Regions from separate parts of the Blastochloris viridis genome, predicted to be linked through region 1. Evidence: predicted binding sites of a transcription regulator. Region 1 holds the regulator's gene; the other holds the start of a gene.

Region 1 (7,435 bases):
GGCCGCGGCGCGCCGTGCACGGTTGAGCGGGAGCATGGGCGCCACCGCCCATCGCCGTCAAGCCGCCGCCGCCGCCGCGCCCTGGTCGCGCATGCGGCCGACGCTCTCGGCGCGGCCGAGCACCACCAGGACGTCGAAGATGCCCGGCGAGGTGGTGCGCCCGGTCAAGGCGACCCGCAGCGGCTGGGCGACCTGGCCGAGCTTCAAGCCGGCGCGCTCGGCATGGGCCCGCATGATCGGCTCCAGCGCCTCGGCCGACCAGGTCTCGGCCGCCTCGAATTCGTCGGCGAGCGTGGCAAGCAGCGCCCGCGCCTCCTGTGTCAGCAGCGCCTTCGCCTTGTCCTCGAGCGCGATCGGGCGCTCCGCCAGCACGAAGGCGGCGCCGTTCAGCAGATCGATCAAAGTCTTGGCGCGGTCTTTCAGCCCCGGCATCGCCGCGAGCAGCCTGTCGCGCAGCGGCGCATCGAGCCGGGCCGCCACCGCCGGCCCGCCGGGAAAGAACGGCAGCGCCGCTTCGAGCGCCGCCAGCAGGTCGGCGTCGGCGGTGGTGCGCATGTAGTGGCCGTTGAGGCTTTCCAGCTTGGCGAAGTCGAACCGCGCCGCCGAGCGGCCGATGCGCGAGACGTCGAATGCCGCCACCATCTCCTCGGTCGAGAAGATCTCCTGGTCGCCATGGCTCCAGCCCAGCCGCACCAGATAATTACGCAGCGCGGCCGGCAGGTAGCCCATGGCGCGATAGGCATCGACGCCGAGCGCGCCGTGGCGCTTGGAGAGCTTGGCGCCGTCCGCACCGTGGATCAGCGGGATATGGGCGAACCGCGGCACCTGCCAGCCCATCGCGTCGTAGATGTGCGTCTGGCGGGCGGCGTTGGTGAGGTGGTCGTCGCCGCGGATGACGTGGGTCACCGCCATGTCGTGGTCGTCGACCACCACCGCCAGCATGTAGGTCGGGGTGCCGTCCGAGCGCAGCAGCACCAGGTCGTCGAGGTCCTTGTTCTGCCAGGTCACGCGGCCTTGGACCAGATCCTCGATCACCGTCTCGCCTTCGAGCGGCGCCTTGAGCCGGATCACCGGGCGGACGCCGGCCGGGGCCTCGGCCGGGTCGCGGTCGCGCCAGCGGCCGTCATAGAGCTTGGAGCGGCCCTCGCGGCGGGCCGCCTCGCGCATGTCGGCCAGTTCTTCGGGACTCGCATAGCAGCGATACGCCCGGCCGGCGGCGAGCAGCTGCTCGACCACCGCGCGGTGGCGCTCGGCGCGGGCGAACTGGTAGATCGCCTCGCCATCCCAGGTGATGCCGAGCCATGACAGGCCGTCGAGGATGGCGTCGATCGCCGCGTCGGTCGAGCGCTCGCGGTCGGTATCCTCGATGCGCAGCAGCATCTTGCCGCCGGTGGCGCGGGCATAGAGCCAGTTGAACAGTGCGGTGCGGGCGCCGCCGATGTGGAGGAAGCCGGTCGGCGAGGGGGCAAAGCGGGTGACGACGGGGTCGCTCATGTCGGCCGGATCGTTGGAGAAAAGTTGGCGCCCGTTTATCACGACGGCGCCGGGTGTCACGGCCTTTCACCTATGCCCCTGCCGCCGGGGCGGTCGGGCCGGGGTTCCTGCGGTCGGCCGCCTTGGCGCGGCGGCGCGAATTTGGCACACCACTGGCATCGAGATTTGGACGCGACGCCCCCCGCGGCGGTCGGCAACGGAGTTCGCCAAGCATGACAGCCTTTGAGACCAGCACGGCGGAGGCCGGACGCGACTTCATCCGCGACATCGTCCAGGCCGACCTCGACGCCGGGCGCCACCAGACGGTGGTGACGCGCTTTCCGCCCGAGCCCAACGGCTATCTCCACATCGGCCACGCCAAGTCGATCTGCCTGAATTTCGGCATTGCCCAGGAATTTGGCGGCCGCTGCCATTTGCGGTTCGACGACACCAACCCCACCAAGGAAGAGCAGGAGTACATCGACGCCATCAAGCGCGACGTCCATTGGCTGGGCTTCGACTGGGGCGAGCACCTCTTCCACGCCTCCGACTATTTCGAGCAGCTTTACGCCTGGGCGGAACAGTTGATCAGGGCGGGCAAGGCCTATGTCGACGACCTCTCGCCCGACCAGATGCGCTTAAGCCGCGGCACGCTCACCGAGCCGGGCACCGACAGCCCGTTCCGGGGCCGCTCGGTCGAGGACAACCTCGACCTGTTCCGCCGCATGCGCGCCGGCGAATTCCCGAATGGCGCCCGCGTGCTGCGCGCGAAAATCGACATGGCGGCCGGCAATATCAATCTGCGCGACCCGGTGCTCTATCGCATCCTGCACGCCGTCCACCCGCGCACCGGCACGGCATGGTGCATCTATCCCAGCTACGACTTCGCCCACGGCCAGTCGGACGCCATCGAAGGCATCACCCACTCCATCTGCACGCTGGAGTTCGAGGATCACCGGCCGCTGTACGACTGGTTCATCGACAACCTGCCGGTGCCCTCGAAGCCGCGCCAGTACGAATTTGCGCGGCTGAACCTTACCTACACCGTGCTGTCGAAGCGCGTTCTGACCACGCTGGTGCGCGAGGGCCACGTCAAGGGCTGGGACGACCCGCGCATGCCGACGCTGGCCGGGCTCGCCCGCCGCGGCGTGCCGGCGGAGGCGCTGCGCGAGTTCGTCCGCCGCATCGGCGTCGCCAAGGCCAACTCCACCGTCGACGTCGCCATGTTCGACTTCGCGGTGCGCGAGGTGCTCAACGCCAAGGCCGAGCGCCGCATGGCGGTGCTGAAGCCGCTGAAGATCGTGATCGAGAACTATCCCGAGGGCCAGTCCGAGACGTTCGAGGCGGTCAACCACCCCGACGATGCCAGCGCCGGCACCCGCACGCTGCAGTTTGGCCGCGAGCTTTACGTCGAGCGCGACGATTTCATGGAGACGCCGTCCAAGGGGTTCTACCGGCTGTCGCCCGGCAAGGAGGTGCGGCTGCGCTACGCCTATCTCGTCACCTGCCGCGAGGCGATCAAGGACGCCTCGGGCGAGGTGGTTGAGCTGCGCTGCACCTACGATCCCGCCTCCAAGGGCGGCAACGCGCCGGATGGCCGCAAGGTCAAGGCGACGCTGCATTGGGTGAACGCGGCGGACGCGGTGGAGGCCGAGGTGCGGCTCTACAATCCGCTGTTCTCGACCGCCGAGCCCAACCCCGCCAATTTCGCCGCCGACCTCAATCCGGATTCGCTGGAGATCATCGCCGACGCCAGGCTGGAGCCGTCGCTGGCAGAAGGCGGCGTCGAGCCAGTGCAGTTCGAGCGGCTGGGCTATTTCACCCGTGACAAGGACTCGACGCCAGCCCGGCCGGTGTTCAACCGCACCATCGGCCTGCGCGACACCTGGGCGAAAGTGAGCGGGGCATGATGCAACGCTCGCCGCAGCCCTCATGCTGCGGAGGCGAAGCCGTCTCGAAGCATGACGGCGCCTTGAGGCGAGCTGTTTTGCATCTTCAGAGTGTGTAGCATGGCGTCGGTGGCCTGAGGATGCCGGAGCCGGCGCGGCCGCCCGGACCCTCGGGGCGCCATGGCGGGGCTGTCGGGCAGGACCAAGGTGCGGGCGGCGGTGATCGGCCGCGCGCGGACGCTCGCCGGCGCGGCGCCGCTGCCGACGGCGGGCCTGTCACGGCTGGCGGCATTGCTCGCGGCCTGGTGGCATCAGGAGCGCGCGGCCGCCCGCGGCCCGCTGTGGCTGCCGGTCGTCTTCGCCGCCGGCGTCCTGACCTATTTCCAGGCGGAGCGGGAGCCTTCGCTGATCGCGGCGGCGCTGGTGATGCTGGCGCTCGCCGCCATTGCCGTCGTTGCGCGGGCGCGCCCGCTCGGCTTTCCGCTGGCAGTCGCGCTCGCGGTCTTCGCCGCCGGCTTCACCGCCGCCACCCTGCGCACGGCGAGCGTCGCCCATCCGGTGCTGGCGAGGCCGACGGTCGCCACCGTGTCCGGCTTCGTCGCCGACCGCGACCAGCGCGAGAAGTCCGACCGCGTCATCCTCCACGTCACCGCGACCGCACCGGCGCTCGACCCCCAGCCGACCCGGCTGCGCATCGTGGTCCGGCCCAATGCCGCGCCTCCGGTGGGAAGCCATATTGCGGTGCGGGCGCGGCTGAACCCGCCGGCCGGCCCGGTGCGGCCCGGCGCCTGGGATTTCGGCCGCGATCTGTGGTTCGCCGGCATCAGTGGCACCGGGCTGGCCATGGGCGAGGTGCGCAGCGTGCCGCCGATCGGCGCGATGCCGTGGCCCATCGCGCTGCGGCAGGCGGTCGAAGGCGCGCGCGAGGGGCTGGGGCAGCGCATCCGCACCATCGTGCCGGGCGACGCCGGCGCCATCGCGGTGGCGCTGGTGACCGGCGAGCGCGACGCCATCGCCGAGAGCACCAACGACAGCCTGCGGGTGTCCGGGCTCTACCACATCATCTCGATTTCCGGCCTGCACATGGTGGCGGTGGTCGCCACCGTGCTGGTGGTGGTGCGCGGCACGCTGGCGCTGGTGCCGGGCATGGCGGTGCGGCGGCCGATCAAACAATGGGCGGCGTCGGCGGCCATAGCCGCAGCGGCGGCCTATTGGCTGCTGTCCGGGGCCGAGGTGGCGACCACCCGGGCGTTCCTGATGGCTGGGCTGGTGCTCGCCGGCGTCCTGATCGGCCGCGCCGCGTTGAGTTTGCGCACGCTGGCGGCGGCGGCGCTGGCGGTGATGATCGCGATGCCGGAAAGCGTGCTCAACCCCGGCTTCCAGATGTCGTTTTCGGCAACGCTGGCGCTGATCGCCTTCTACGAGCGCTGGGCGCCCAGCCGGCGTTTCGCCGACGGCGACGCCGTCCAGCGGGTGGTGCGCGGGCTCGGCCTCGCCACGGTGGGTCTTGCGCTGGCGGCGCTGGTGGCGGGGCTGGCGACGGCGCCGTTCGCCGCCGCCCATTTCCACCGGCTGTCGCCCTATAGCCTGCTCGCCAATCTGATGGCGACGCCGCTGGTGTCCGGGGTGGTGATGCCGGCCGGGGTCGGCGCGGTGCTGCTGCTGCCGTTCGGGTTCGATCGGCCGCTGTGGCTGCTGATGGGGTGGGGCGTCGCCCGCACCCTCGACGTCTCAACGTTCGTGGCGGGCCTGCCAGGGGCCGACGCGCGGCTTGCGGCGTTCGGCGACGGCCCGCTGCTGCTGGCGGTGACGGCGCTGCTGGTCGGCCTGCTGCCGGTCAGCCCGCTGCGGCTCGCCGCGCTGCCGGTGGCGGCCCTGGCGCTGGCGGTGGCGCTTGGCGCCCCGAGCCGGCCCGACGTGCTGGTGGAGGCTGGCGGCCGCATGGTGGCGGTGCGCGGCCCTGACGGCCGGCTGTCGATCCTGAACGCTGGGGCCGACCGCTTCGCCGCCCGCATCTGGCTCGCCGCCGACGGTGACCGCCGCGCGCCGAACGACCCCGGCCTGGCTGCCGGCTTTGCCTGCGACCGCGAGGGCTGTATCGCGCGACTTGAAGATGGTGCCGCGGTGGCGGTGCCCACCACGCTCGCAGCGCTGGAGGAGGATTGCGCCAAGGCGGCGGTGGTGGTGACGCGGGCGAGCGTGGCGATGGCGTGCGCGGCGGTGCGGATCGATCCCGCCCGGCTATATGAAACCGGCGCCCTCGCTCTTGGCCGGACGGCGGCGGGCTGGCGGTTCGAGCCCGCCCGCGACAGCGCGCGCGAGCGGCCCTGGGCCGTCCGCGCCGACCCCGCCGCATCGCCGTCACCGCACCGGCAGCCGGCCTCCTCGGCGGCCGTCGCCGCTCCCGCCGCTGTCGCCACCGAGGAGGCCGAGCCGTCGGATGCTGCCGAGTTGTCGGCCGAGGGGCCGGCTCAATAGCGGCGGAACAGTCCGACCAGCTTGCCCTGGATGCGCACCCGGTCCGGCCCGAAGATGCGGGTCTCATACGCCGGGTTGGCGGCCTCCAGAGCGATCGAGGCGCCCTTGCGGCGCAGCCGCTTCAGTGTCGCTTCCTCGTCGTCGATCAGCGCGACGACGATGTCGCCCGTGTCGGCGGAGTCGGACTTCTTGATCACCACCAGGTCGCCTTCGAGGATGCCGGCCTCGATCATCGAGTCGCCGCGAACCTCGAGCGCGTAGTGGTCGCCGGTCGGCAGCATGTCCGGCGGCATGTTGATGACGTGGCTGCGGGTCTGGATTGCCGAGATCGGCGTGCCGGCGGCGATGCGGCCCATCACCGGGATCGGCACCGAGCGGCCGCTGTCGTCCTCCGACAGTGGCCGCACCTTTCCGAGCCCGCCCTCGATCACGCCGGGGGCGAAGCCGCGGCGCGGCGGCGACGGCCCGACGCCGTCGGGGAGGCGGATCACCTCCAGAGCGCGGGCGCGATTGGGCAGGCGGCGGATGAAGCCGCGCTCCTCCAGCGCGGTGATCAGCCGGTGGATGCCCGATTTCGATTTGAGGTCGAGCGCGTCCTTCATCTCGTCGAAGGACGGCGGGATCCCAGATTCGGTCAGTCGCTCGTGGATGAACCGGAGCAGTTCATATTGTTTTCGCGTGAGCATCGGCGCCTCTTGCCTCGCAAGGCGTATTCGCCATGCAGGTTTCCCGGCCTCGAGCCCGTCTCGGCCGCGACGGAACTGAACGTTGAAAATCCATCCTGGAGGCGGCTCTTTAGAGCCGGCCCGGCAGGTCGAAACAAATCATGAACGGACCCTATACGTTCCTTTTGTGTTCCGCAACCCGTTAACGCCACGTGAAGAGCGTAATCTTTGTCGCTGGAGGCGCCGCCCGGTCCGGCGACGCCATCCTGCCGGTGCCGGACGATCACGGCGGGATCACGTTCAACCTCCGCAGACGTGGCATCGGTTGTGCGAGCGAATTTTGACAAGCGACAGCCGGGCGCGGCAACCCGGCTCGTTCCGATCGGTGGCTGCTCCGAGGAAACAGCCTCGTTGAACGCCTTGTTGGAAAGAGCGATTTTAGATGACCGGCTGCGGTTGCCGGCCAGATTCTGCTGGCGGTTGATCACGTCGTCGTTGATCAGCCGCCGATCGTCTCGCCGGCCAGAATTTGTGATTGGCCGGGATATCTTGGCAGGGCAATCGGGTGAAAAATCACGCTGCCAGGAGACTTGCGAGGAAGTCGTCGTCCCAGGCGGCGACTTTTCGCTTGAGGCGGAGAGAATCCTTGCCCGGGGCCTTGCGGATGAGATTGAGGGCCATGTGCTTGAGGGTGGTGAAATTGGCGGGGGCGTGATCGGTGCGGACGCGGCAGTCGTCATCGCGGAACACCATGTCCATGATCCAATGCAGGCTGTTCTCCACCGCCCAATGGCTGCGGATGACGGGTCCGAGCTGGTCGGCCGGGGACGCCAGCGAGGCGATGTAGAAGCGGGTCTCCTGCTCGCACTTGGCGCCGATCTCGCGCATGCTTTCGACCATGACGACACTGGTCAGGCCGGGCCAATCGTG
Region 2 (7,435 bases), 1.6 Mb from region 1:
CTCGTTCCTGTCGCTGCTCGGCGTTACGCTGGTGTTCGCGACCGACTTGCACCACGTTGCGATCGCCGCGTTGGCGAACAGCTACAACGCGTTTGCGCCGGGGCTGATTCCGTCGACAAGCGATGCGCTGCAATTGTCGGTGAAGATCGTCTCGGACGCGTTCCGGATCGGCGTGCAACTGTCCGCGCCGTATCTTTTGTTCGGCATGGTGTTCAACGTCGGGCTTGGCCTGCTGGCGCGGCTGATGCCGCAGATGCAGGTCTATTTCCTGGCGATGCCGCTCTCGATCTTCGCGGGGTTCGTCATCCTGCTGGCGCTGCTGGGGGCGATGATGGGCGTCTATCTCGACTTCATCGGCGGCGTGCTCGGCATGCTCGCCGGGCGTTAGCACCGGCGCGGCGCCGAGGGTGCCGCACCGGCATGACGACAATCTGTGGAGCTGCGATCCGGCGCTGACGGATCCGGCACGGTTCGAACGGAGGCCGCCATGGCCGAGGGCGACGACGACACCGAACGCACCGAAGACCCAACCCCAAAGCGACTGGAAGATGCCATCAAGCGCGGCGACGTCGCCCGCAGCCAGGAGGTCAACACCTGGTTCGTGCTCAGCGGCGGCGCGCTGATGCTGATGATCTTCAGCTCGAGCATCGCCGGCGGCCTTACCACCAGCTTTCGCGGCATTCTGTCCAACGCCCACGCCATTCCCGCCGACGGTGGCGGGCTGACCCATTTCGTCTACAAGATGGCGCTCGAGACGGTTGGCGCGGTCGGCCTGCCGCTGCTGCTGATGGCGCTGGCCGGCGTCGCGGCCAGTATGCTCCAGCACCGGCTGCTGTGGACGGTCGACCCGATCACGCCGAAGCTGTCCAAGATTTCGCCGATCAATGGCCTGAAGCGCCTGTTCGGCAAGGAGGCGCTGGTTCAGTTCGTCAAGGGGCTGGCCAAGATCGGCATTGTCGGCAGCGTGCTCTACGCCATCCTGTGGCCGCAGCGCGAACGGTTGGCGCTGGTGCTGGCCTCGGACGCCGCCACCCTGCTCGAACTGGCGCTGTCGCTGTCGCTGAAGCTGTTCATCGGCGTCATCGCGGTGATGACGGTGGTCGCGGTACTCGACTACATGTACCAATGGATGACGTGGCACCAGAAGCTGCGCATGAGCTTCCGCGAGGTGCGAGAGGAGTTCAAGCAGAGCGAAGGCGACCCCCACGTCAAGGCGCGCATCCGGTCGATTCGGCAGAGCCGGATGAAGAAGCGCATGATGGCCCAGGTGCCGAAGGCGTCGGTGGTGATCACCAACCCGACGCACTTTGCGGTGGCGCTGCAGTACGAGCGCGGCATGCGGGCGCCGATCTGCCTCGCCAAGGGCGTCGACGCGCTGGCGCTGAAGATCAGGGAGGTCGCGGCGCAGCACGATATTCCGGTGATCGAGAACCCGCCCTTGGCCCGCGCCCTGCACGCCAGCGTCGAACTCGACGCCGAGATCGCGCCCGAGCATTACAAGGCGGTGGCGGAAGTGATCGGCTACGTGCTCGGTATCCGTCGCCACCTGCGGCCGTCGTGAGCCGGCATCGATCGGGTGGATTCCACCCGGACGAATTGTGCGGTAGAGCACAAGTGGGGGCGCCATGCCGCCCGGCGGGCTGCGTCGCGGGGTGGGGCTTGGTGTCCCGGCCGCGGCGTTCGACCGGACGGCTGGGGCCTGTTGGCCGTGGACGGCGTTCAGGTTCCGCCGGCGTGTGCGCGTTCCAGGGTATTGTGTTGCGGGATGGGGCGGCCGCGCCGGTCGGTCGGCCCGCTCTCGCTGACAGGTCGGAGGGGTCCCGTCGTGACCATCGGGGACGAGAAGAGCGGCGACGTGCTGGAGCCGATCGACCGCAGCGACGCTGCCGGGTCCATCGGCCTCGTCGTCGTGATCGCGCTGACCATGGTCGCGGCGGTGGTGTCGTTTCTGTTCATCGGCCGACAGGACGCCGAGCCGTGGGTGATCGGGCTTTTGGCCCTGCTGGCGGTAATGGGCGTGTTCGCGCTGTTCGCGGTGGCGGCGGGGATTTTGCAGTTCGGCGGCCGCGCCGGCCGGTTCGACCTGACCAAGGCGCTGGCCGACGGCTCGGCCGAAGGCACCGTGGTGGTCGACCCGCTGGGCCGGGTGCTCTACGCCAACGCCGCCTATCTTGAACTGGCCGGGGCGACCTCCGCGGACGACGTGGTGCCGGTCGAGCGGCTCTATACCTCCGAGCCGGACGTGGCGGAGGTGATCTATCGCCTCGCCCAGGCGGCGCGGAGCGGGCGGGGGGCGATGGAGGAGGTGCGGGTCGCCGGCCGCTCGGGCGAGACGGCGCGCTGGCTGCGCCTGAAGGTGCGCCCGGCCGGGACCGGCGGCCGCCTCGCCAAGGCGGTGGCCTGGACCGTCGCCGACATCACCCGCGAGCGCATCCGCCAGGAGGACGCCTACGTCCAGCTTCAGCAGGTGATCGACTATCTCGACCACGGCCCGGCCGGCTTCTTCTCGGCCGAACCGGACGGCAGCCTGGTCTACATCAACGCCACCTTGGCCGAGTGGCTGGGCTACGAGTTCGCCGAGGTTGCCGCCGGCGGGCTCAAGCTGTCGGACATCCTGCCCGGCCCGGCGGTGGCGCTGCTGGCGCCGCAGCCCGGCAGTGCCGGCGAGGTCAAGACCGAGGTGATCGACATCGACCTCAAGCGGCGCGGCGGCGAGCCGCTGCCGGTGCGGCTCTACCATAAGGTGGCGGTGGCGCCGGACGGCACCGCGGGCGCCTCGCGCACGCTGGTGATGGACCGCTCGCGCAGCCGCGCCGGTGCCGATCTGGCGCGGGCGGCCGAGGTCAGGTTCGCCCGCTTCTTCAACTCGACGCCGATGGCGATTGCCACCGTCGACCGGGTCGGCAAGATCGCCCGGGTCAACGCGCTGTTCGCCCGGCTGTTCGGCGGCCCGGTTGAGGTGCGGCCGGGCGGCGAGACCCGTTCGGTGCTGACCGGAATCGCCGAGGCCGACCGCCCGGTGCTGGAGGCGGCGATCCGGGCCGCTGCCGACGGCAAGGGCGATATTGCGCCGGTCGATGCCGCCATGCCCGGCGGCCGCGCGGTGCGGTTCTACGTGGTGCCGGTGGAAGAAGACGAGCGCGACCAGGAAGCGGCGATCGTCTACGCCATCGAGACCACCCAGCAGCGCGCCCTCGAAACCCAGGTGGCGCAGTCGCAGAAGATGACCGCGATCGGCCAGTTGGCCGGCGGCGTCGCCCACGATTTCAACAACGTCCTGACCGCGATCATCGGCCACGCCGACTTTCTGCTGGAGACCCACCGGCAGACCGATCCGTCGTTCCAGGACATCATGCAGATCAAGCACAACGCCAACCGCGCCGCCGGCCTGGTGCGCCAGTTGCTCGCGTTCTCGCGGCGGCAGACGCTGCGCCCGCAGGTGATCCAGCTCGGCGATGCCATGAGCGACGTGACCATGCTGCTGCGCCGCCTGCTCGGCGAGGCGGTCAGCCTTGACATCAAGCACGGCCGCGACCTGTGGCCAGTCTATATCGACGTCAACCAGTTCGAGCAGGTCGTCGTCAATCTGTCGGTCAACGCCCGCGACGCCATGGCGCACGGCGGCAAGCTCATCATCCGCACCGCCAACGTCAATGCCGCCGAGACCGAGGCGTTCGGCGAGGCCCAACTGCCGGCGGCCGACTTCGTGCTGGTCGAGGTGACAGACACTGGCACCGGCATGGCGCCGGAGATCATCGACAAGATCTTCGACCCGTTCTTCACCACCAAGGAGGTCGGCAAGGGCACCGGGCTCGGGCTGTCCACGGTCTATGGCATCGTCAAGCAGACCGGTGGCTACGTGTTCTGCGATTCCAAGATCGGGGTCGGGACCACCTTCCGGATCTTCCTGCCCCGCCACATCGCGGTCGAGCCGGTGGTGGTGGAGGAGCCCGCCCAGGCCAAGCCGGCCGACCTCACCGGTCGCGGCACCATTTTGCTGGTCGAGGACGAGGATTCGGTGCGGGCGTTCGGCTCGCGGGCGCTGACCTCGCGCGGCTATACCGTGCTGCAGGCCGCTTCCGGCGTCGAGGCGCTGGAGCTGTTCGGCAGCCACGACGGCAAGATCGAGCTGGTGGTGTCAGACGTGGTGATGCCGGAGATGGATGGGCCGACCCTCTTGCGCGAACTGCGCCAGCGCCGGCCGGATCTGAAGGTGATCTTCGTCTCCGGCTATGCCGAGGAAGCCTTCCGCAAGAACCTGCCGGACGGCGAGCAATTCGCCTTCCTGCCCAAGCCCTTCACCCTGAAGCAACTGGTCGAGGCGGTGAAGGACACCATTGCGGCGTGAGGCCGGCGTCCGTCGCGCGGTCCGCGGTTGATGCCGGCCGGTGGCAGCCGGCGGCGGCGCTGGTTTTATGGAGTTTCCGGGCGATCGGGCGTGACGAACCGGAGGGAGCGTTCACGCTTTTGATGCATCAGCGACCTGGCACGCGACCAAAGACGCACGTGCCTTCCTAATAGTTTCGTTTAGGATCGCTTTGCCTTTGCGGTCAAAGAACCGCGATCAAAAATGAAACTCATGGGAGTCACGCGATGAAATCGGGTCGTTTCGCCATTGCCACCGCTTTTGCGCTCGGGCTCGCTTTTGCGACGCCGTCGTTCGCCGCCGATTTCGGCACCGCCGCCGAGGCCAAGGCCATGCTGGAGAAGGCGGTCGCCGCGCTGAAGGCCGACAAGGCGGCCGCCCTGGCCCAGTTCACCAAGGGCGAGGGCGGCTTCAAGGACCGCGACCTCTACCCGTTCTGCGGCGGCCCGGATGGCAACTTCACCGCGCATCCGACCCTCACCGGCAAGAGCCTGAAGGATCTCAAGGACAAGAACGGCAAGGCGCTCGGCGCCGAAATCTACGCCACCGCTGCGGACGGCAAGATCGGCGAAGTCGACTATATGTGGCCGCGGCCGGGCACCGACACCCCGGTGCAAAAGGTTTCCTACGTCACCAAGGTCGGCGACCAGACCTGTGCCGTTGGTTATTACAAGTAACAACGAGGGTCGGCCGGCGGACAGTCGCCGATATTCGTGACATCCCGGCGCGTTGGTTCAAGTTGAATGGTGAGACAACGGCCCGGTGCCTCGGCGCCGGGCCGTTTTGTTCGGTATGCCGTCTGCGGCGCGCCTGGCGTTGCGCCTCGCCGTCATTTGCCTCGACAGCGAGGTCGATTCGCCGCGTCCGGCGGATTCCTGGATTGTTCTTCACAAACCGGCCGGCGACGCAGCCATAAGTCGCAAATAAATACGCTCAAGAGGTTTGTTCTCTTCTTGTTCCTTCGAACAAATCGTGTACATTGAGCGCTGCCGCCATCGACAGGCAGCGTGCGGCAAGCAGGTTCTGGACGGCGCGCGGGCGCATGCCATAAGGGGACGAACGGTGACTCAGGTTTCTCTCAAACTGGTCGAAGGCTCGTCGATGGACAAAACCAAGGCGCTCGACGCCGCGCTCACTCAGATCGAGCGGGCATTCGGCAAGGGCTCGATCATGCGGCTCGGCAAATCCGGCGCGGCGCTGGAGGTCGAGACGATTTCGACCGGCTCGCTCGGGCTCGACATCGCGCTCGGCATCGGCGGGCTGCCGCGCGGCCGAGTGGTCGAGATTTTCGGCCCGGAATCGTCGGGCAAGACCACGCTGGCGCTGCACACCGTCGCCGAGGCGCAGAAGAAGGGCGGGGTTTGTGCCTTCATCGACGCCGAGCACGCCCTCGACCCGCTCTATGCCCGCAAGCTTGGGGTCAATCTCGACGACCTGTTGATCTCGCAGCCGGATGCTGGTGAGCAGGCGCTGGAGATCGCCGACACGCTGGTTCGCTCGGGCGCCATCGACGTGCTGGTGGTCGACTCGGTCGCCGCCCTGGTGCCGCGCGCCGAGCTGGAAGGCGAAATGGGCGACAGTCAGCCGGGCATGCAGGCGCGGTTGATGAGCCAGGCGCTTCGCAAGCTCACTGCCTCGATCTCGCGCTCCAACTGCATGGTGATCTTCATCAACCAGATCCGCATGAAGATCGGCGTGATGTACGGCTCGCCGGAGACCACCACCGGGGGTAACGCCCTGAAATTCTACGCCTCGGTCCGCCTCGACATCCGCCGCATCGGTGCAATCAAGGAACGCGACGAGGTTGTGGGCAACCAGACCCGGGTGAAAGTGGTCAAGAACAAGCTCGCCCCGCCGTTCAAGCAGGTCGAGTTCGACATCATGTACGGCGAGGGCATCTCCAAGGCCGGTGAGTTGATCGACCTCGGTGTCAAAGCCGGCGTGGTTGATAAGTCGGGCTCATGGTTCTCCCACGATAGCCAGCGCATCGGTCAGGGCCGCGAGAACGTCAAGGGCTTCCTCAAGGGCCACCCCGACGTCGCCGGCCGCATCGAGGCGGCGATTCGCCAGAATGCCGGCTTGATCGCCGAGCGGATTCTCGGTTCCTCGGAGGACAGCGAGGACGGCGAGGACGCTGCCGAGGCGTGAGGCCGCGCAGTTTGGGCGCGGTGCGCAACGGTATGGGACCGGTTTGGCGCAAGCCTCACGCTGTAACATAGGAACAGCCGGCGGTGGCCGGCGAGCATAGGTGCAACCGGCGGTGGCCGGGCGGGAGTTACGGGCGTGTTGGGCTGCAGCCTCCGGCTCGGTTCTGGCGCGGGGCAACGGTCTTCGACCCGGCGGTGGCGTGGTCTCGGCGCCCCTCGCCGCGCTGGCGGCGACCAGCCGACGCTGCCGAAGCGCCGGTTCGCGACCGCAGCGGGGCGGCGTTTCTGGACAGGGGCGGAGGCCGCCGCTAGATGTGGCAACTGAGCCGATGGCCGCCGAGGGCGTGCCGCACCCCATACGAGTTGCCAGATGAGTGGCGTCAACGAAATTCGGTCTACCTTTCTTGAGTTCTTCGGCAAGAACGACCACGCCGTCGTGCCGTCGTCGCCTTTGGTGCCGCGCAACGACCCGACCTTGATGTTCACCAATGCCGGGATGGTGCAGTTCAAGAACGTCTTCACCGGCGTCGAGAAACGGCCCTATCACCGGGCGGTCACCGCGCAGAAGTGCGTGCGCGCCGGCGGCAAGCATAACGATCTCGATAATGTCGGCTATACTGCACGGCATCATACCTTCTTTGAGATGCTCGGTAATTTCTCCTTCGGCGATTACTTCAAGGATCGTGCGATCGAGCTGGCGTGGACGCTGATCACCAAGGTCTACGATCTTCCGGAACAGCGCCTCCTGGTCACGGTCTATTCGGAGGACGACGAGGCGTTCGGCCTGTGGAAGAAGATTGCCGGCTTGCCGGACAGCCGCATCATCCGCATCCCGACTTCCGATAATTTCTGGGCGATGGGCGATACCGGCCCGTGCGGGCCGTGCTCGGAGATCTTCTTCGACCATGGCGACCACATTCCC

Evidence for each region. Region 1 encodes LexA, which represses DNA repair genes until DNA is damaged. Its sites were predicted from a motif close to TGTTCNNNNTGTGTTCNG; they were not measured.
Region 2: a site for LexA is predicted at 5,310-5,327, ahead of recA (recombinase RecA). Genes of this name have one in related genera too.

The regions. Positions count from the first base shown of each region.
Region 1 is NZ_CP012946.1:2,686,764-2,694,198, reverse strand. It holds gene gltX (glutamate--tRNA ligase) at 58-1,494, opposite strand; gene BVIR_RS11755 (glutamine--tRNA ligase/YqeY domain fusion protein) at 1,707-3,383, shown strand; gene BVIR_RS11750 (ComEC/Rec2 family competence protein) at 3,543-5,840, shown strand; gene lexA (transcriptional repressor LexA) at 5,834-6,526, opposite strand; gene BVIR_RS11740 (ISAs1 family transposase) at 7,079-7,435, opposite strand, start outside.
Region 2 is NZ_CP012946.1:1,106,641-1,114,075, forward strand. It holds gene fliR (flagellar biosynthetic protein FliR) at 1-388, shown strand, start outside; gene flhB (flagellar biosynthesis protein FlhB) at 488-1,561, shown strand; gene cckA (cell cycle histidine kinase CckA) at 1,766-4,348, shown strand; gene BVIR_RS04950 (cache domain-containing protein) at 4,594-5,043, shown strand; gene recA (recombinase RecA) at 5,468-6,514, shown strand; gene alaS (alanine--tRNA ligase) at 6,884-7,435, shown strand, end outside.